DNA from 2 places in the Caulobacter sp. GW821-FHT09B11 genome. Region 2 is predicted to be linked to the other one. Evidence: riboswitches for the same ligand, from Rfam matches in the RefSeq annotation. Region 2 holds a riboswitch; the other holds the start of a gene.
What was found. Region 2 has a riboswitch for cobalamin ahead of metE (5-methyltetrahydropteroyltriglutamate--homocysteine S-methyltransferase). Riboswitches for the same ligand answer to the same signal wherever they lie in the genome.
Positions count from the first base shown of each region.

Region 1 (2,180 bases), on a different contig from region 2:
GCGGCGTACGACGTGCGCAGGTCGACGGTGGCCCAGTCGGTGACGTTCAGGTCCAGGCGGCCGCTGACCCCAGCGTTGCGGTAGCCGTCCTTTTCCTTGCCGCCGTACGACTTGCCGAAGGCCGAGACGCCGTCGGTAGTGTAGTAGGCGCCGGCGATCCGCCAGCCGCCCCAGTCGCCGCCGGCGCTGAGCGCGGCGTTGCCGTAGGCGGTGTCGCGCGAGCCGACCTCGGTCGCCAGCTGGGTGGTCAGCGGGCCGCTGGGCGTGGCGGTCAGCAGGTTGACGACGCCGCCGATGGCCTGGCTGCCCCACAGGGTCGACTGCGAGCCGCGCAGCACCTCGATGCGGTTGACGTTGCCGGCCAGCAGGGTGGCGAAGTTGTAGCCGCCGCCGGTCGAGGACGGATCGTTCAGCTTGACGCCGTCGATCAGCACCACGGTCTGGTCGGTCTCGGCGCCGCGGATGCGCAGCTGGGTCGTGCCGCCGACGCCGCCGTTGCGGGTGACGGTGACGCCCGGGGTGCGCGACAGCAGGTCGGAGATCACGACGGCCTGGGCCTTCTTCAGGGCCTCGGCGTCGATCACGGTCATGCTGGTCGAGACTTCCGACAGCTTTTCAGGCTCGCGACCGGCGGTGACCACCACCTGATCGACTTCGGCCACGGCCGTATCGGCGAAAGCCAGGCCAGGCAGGGCCAGGGCGGGAACTGCGGCCGCGAGGGCCAGCAGGGAAACAGGGCGCATGTCATTCCTCCGTGCGCGACAAGAAGGAGCGTGTTCTGGTGAACACGCCCGGACCGAAGCGTCGCCATGCGGGAAGACCCGATCGTACGGCGCACCCCGGCCGGACGAAGGACGACTGCGACAGGCAGGTCTCCTGGCTCGCGGGTCATCGTTGCTGCGCGTCGCCTTCCCAGCTCTTTTCCGAGGAACAGACCCAGTGGCGTGTGACGCGCGAACTCGCCGCTTACAGTTGCGGGGGCAGCCCGGGTTTCACACCCGAGTTCCCTTTTCATCCTCTTTGGGAGGAACCTGTCGCGCCGGCTGGACTATAGGGTGCGCTGCACACCGTCAATCTGGAGTTCCCCGTTGTCACTGACACTCGTTCTGGGCGGCGCGCGTTCGGGTAAGAGCGCCTTCGCGCAAGGGGCGGCCGAGGCGATGGCAGCCGCGGTCGGCGTCCGGCCGGTGATGATCGTCACCGCCCAGGCCTTCGACGCCGAGATGGAGGAGCGCATCGCCCGCCACCAGGCCGATCGCGGCCAGGCCTGGACCACCCTGGAGGCGCCCTTCGATCTCGTTTCCGCCTTGCGCGGCCTGCCGTCGGGCAGCGTGGCGGTGGTCGATTGCCTGACCCTTTGGTTGACCAACCTCATGCTGGCGGAAAAAGATCTCTCGACCGAAGCGGCAGCGCTGGTCGCGGCGGCCTCGGCCGTCGACGGCGAACTCTGGCTGGTGTCCAACGAGGTCGGCTGGGGCGTCGTGCCCGACAACGCCTTGGCCCGCAGGTTCCGCGACGAGGCCGGCCGTCTGCATCAGGCCCTGGCGGCCGTCGCCGACGCCGTTGAACTGGTCGTCGCTGGGCTAAGCCTGCGGATGAAGTGATTCTCGGCGCTCCCGCCCCGATTGCTCAACTTTCGGCGATGCGACGATTGCGCACGCTGACACCGGGGGCGCAGGCATGGTTAAGACCTATTTACACATTCGAATTCACTTAATTCGACGGGCGGGCTGCCATGCGACGGATCCTCATCGCCGAAGACGACATGCTGCTCGGCGGCGTCTACGAGATCCTGCTGGAAGAGGCGGGTTTCGAGGTGCTGTGGAGCCGTGACGGCCAGGAAGCGCTGGAAGCCTTCGAGGCCTTCGCGCCCGACCTGCTGATCACCGACAACGCCATGCCGCGCATGACCGGCGCCGAACTGATCCGTTCGCTCGAAGGGCGGGGGACGCCGGTGCTGATGGTCTCGGCCAGCGATCCGCGCGTGCTGAAGGTCGAGCCCGACCTGTGGCTCGAAAAGCCGGTGACGCCGGCCAGGCTGCTGTCGGCGGTGCGCGCCATGGAGCGCGCCGGCGTTCAGGCCGCGGCCTGAAGTCCCAGCGCGACGGCGGTCGCCAGAAGTCCAAGACCCAGACCCCAGGCCGCGCACAGGGCCAGGGTCGGATGGCGCTGCCACCATC
Region 1 covers NZ_JBWKPK010000022.1:13,486-15,665, reverse strand. The annotation lists gene AC07N1_RS16585 (TonB-dependent receptor plug domain-containing protein) at 1-743, opposite strand, end outside; cobalamin riboswitch at 850-1,050, opposite strand; gene cobU (bifunctional adenosylcobinamide kinase/adenosylcobinamide-phosphate guanylyltransferase) at 1,089-1,604, shown strand; gene AC07N1_RS16575 (response regulator transcription factor) at 1,736-2,092, shown strand; gene AC07N1_RS16570 (hypothetical protein) at 2,077-2,180, opposite strand, start outside.
Region 1: linked by a shared signal. The riboswitch ahead of AC07N1_RS16585 (TonB-dependent receptor plug domain-containing protein) and the one ahead of metE (5-methyltetrahydropteroyltriglutamate--homocysteine S-methyltransferase) in region 2 are both predicted to bind cobalamin.

Region 2 (2,180 bases):
CCCGGCGTCGAAGCCGGCGACCTTTTCGCTCCAGGCGCCGCGGGCGGTCAGGATCAGCACCGGCGTGGCGACATTGCCGCGCCGCCAGCGCTCCAGCACCGACACCCCGTCCACCTTGGGCAAGCCGAGGTCCAGGATCACCGCGTCATAGGGCTCGGTCTCGCCCAGGAACTGGGCTTCCTCGCCATCGGCGGCGTGGTCGACGGCGTAACCCGCGTCGGAGAGGGCCAGCTTCAGCTGGCGCGACAGGTCGGGATCGTCTTCGACGAGCAGGATGCGCATGTCTCGAGGAACTCCCTAGAGCCTGTCCGGTTCGGACGGTCCCGTCCGAACCGGATAAACAGGCTCGCAAGCAAAAGGTAGAGCGTGACGAACGCCGAAATCGCTCATGGTCTCAGCCGTCACGCTCTACCCGCCGCTGAGGATGCGGCCGCTCTCGGCGTCGACGATGAAGTCGATTCGGCGGCCGTCCGTGGTCGCCCAGCGGATGCGATAGTTGCGCCCCTCCAGCCCTGCGTCGAGCAGGCGGCCGGGGGTGCGGCGGGCGATATTGTCGATGACCGCGCTCAGCGGCACCAGGCGGCCCGACTGCACGCCGCCACGCGCCTGGTCCTGCCGGGCGCGCCAGTCGGCGCCCAGCGAGTCCGGGCCGCGCTGGGCCAGAGCCGCGCCCGGAAGGGCGGCGACGATGGCGGCTGCGGCGAGTATGGCGCGGATCGGCTTCATGTCGTCCGGTTTAGAGGAGCACGGCTGAATGGAGACTGAACGCGGGGTTTATGAACGGTGTGCGACGTCCTGTCACGGTCCAAGGCCCCGCCCGACCACAATCTAAAATCACATAAAGATATCTTTATGTCCTTGTTGACAATGCCGGCCGACCCAGGCTTGATAAGCGGGTCGTGGTCTGCGGACGTTTTGCGTCCAAAGCTAAGAGGGAAGCCGGTGTGAAACCGGCGCTGCCCCCGCAACTGTGAGCGGCGAGCGGCCGTCCGATACGTGTCACTGATGCGCCGAACTCGACTCGGTGGCGCATCGGGAAGGCCAGGACGGCGGCGTCGACCCGCGAGCCAGGAGACCTGCCTCGACAGATAACGTCCTCCGGCGGGGTGCCCGGTCTGGTCGCTAGTCCAGGCGCGGGTCGGCCAGCCCGTTCGCGCGCCTATGCCTGCGCCCCGTCCAGCCTCCGTCACCATCGAGACAGAGGCTATGAAATGACCGTCACCGTCGCCGCCCTCGGCTTTCCCCGCATCGGCCCGCAGCGCCGCCTGAAGACCGCCCTCGAAGCCCACTGGGCCGGCCGTCTCGACGCCGAAGGGCTGGAGACCGAAGCCGCCGCCCTGCGCGCCCTGGCCTGGCGCCGCCAGGCCGACCTCGGGGTCGACCACGTCCCCAGCGGCGACTTCTCGCTCTACGACCACGTGCTCGACACCGCCGTCATGGTCGGCGCCGTCCCGGCCGTCTACGGCTGGACCGGCGGTCCGATGGACCTGCCGCTCTACTTCGCCATGGCCAGAGGGACGCAAGGTGGCGGAACGCAGGGCAGAGAAACCTGCGACCACGGCTGTTCGCACGAAGCCTCCGGGACCGGCTTGCCGGCCATGGAGATGACCAAGTGGTTCGACACCAACTACCACTACCTCGCGCCTGAACTGGCCCCCGGCCAGGCCTTCACCCTGGCCTCGACCAAGGTCGTCGACGCCTTCCTCGAGGCCAAGGCCCGGGGGATCCACACCCGCCCGGTGATCCTCGGCCCCGTCACCTTCCTCAAGCTGGCCAAGTCGAAGGCGAAGGACTTCCAGCCCCTCTCCCTGCTGTCGGCCCTGCTGCCGGTCTACGCCGAGCTGCTCCAGCGCCTGGCCGCCGCCGGCGCCGACTGGGTGCAGGTCGACGAGCCCTGCCTGGCGCTCGACCTCACCGACTTCGAGCGCGCCGAGATCCGCCGCGCCTACGGCGCCCTGACCCACGCCGCCCCGCGCATCAGCATTCTTCTCGCCAGCTATTTCGGGACCTATGGTGACAACCTCGCCACCGCCGCCAACCTGCCGGTCGAGGGCCTGCACCTGGATCTGGTCCGCGCTCCGCAGGACCTGGACGCTGTCCTCGCCCTGGCCCGCGACAGCCTCGTCCTGTCGCTCGGCGTCGTCGACGGCCGCAACGTCTGGCGCGCCGACCTGGAAGCC
Region 2 covers NZ_JBWKPK010000031.1:26,400-28,579, forward strand. The annotation lists gene AC07N1_RS20245 (response regulator transcription factor) at 1-282, opposite strand, end outside; gene AC07N1_RS20250 (PepSY domain-containing protein) at 409-726, opposite strand; cobalamin riboswitch at 884-1,098, shown strand; gene metE (5-methyltetrahydropteroyltriglutamate--homocysteine S-methyltransferase) at 1,212-2,180, shown strand, end outside.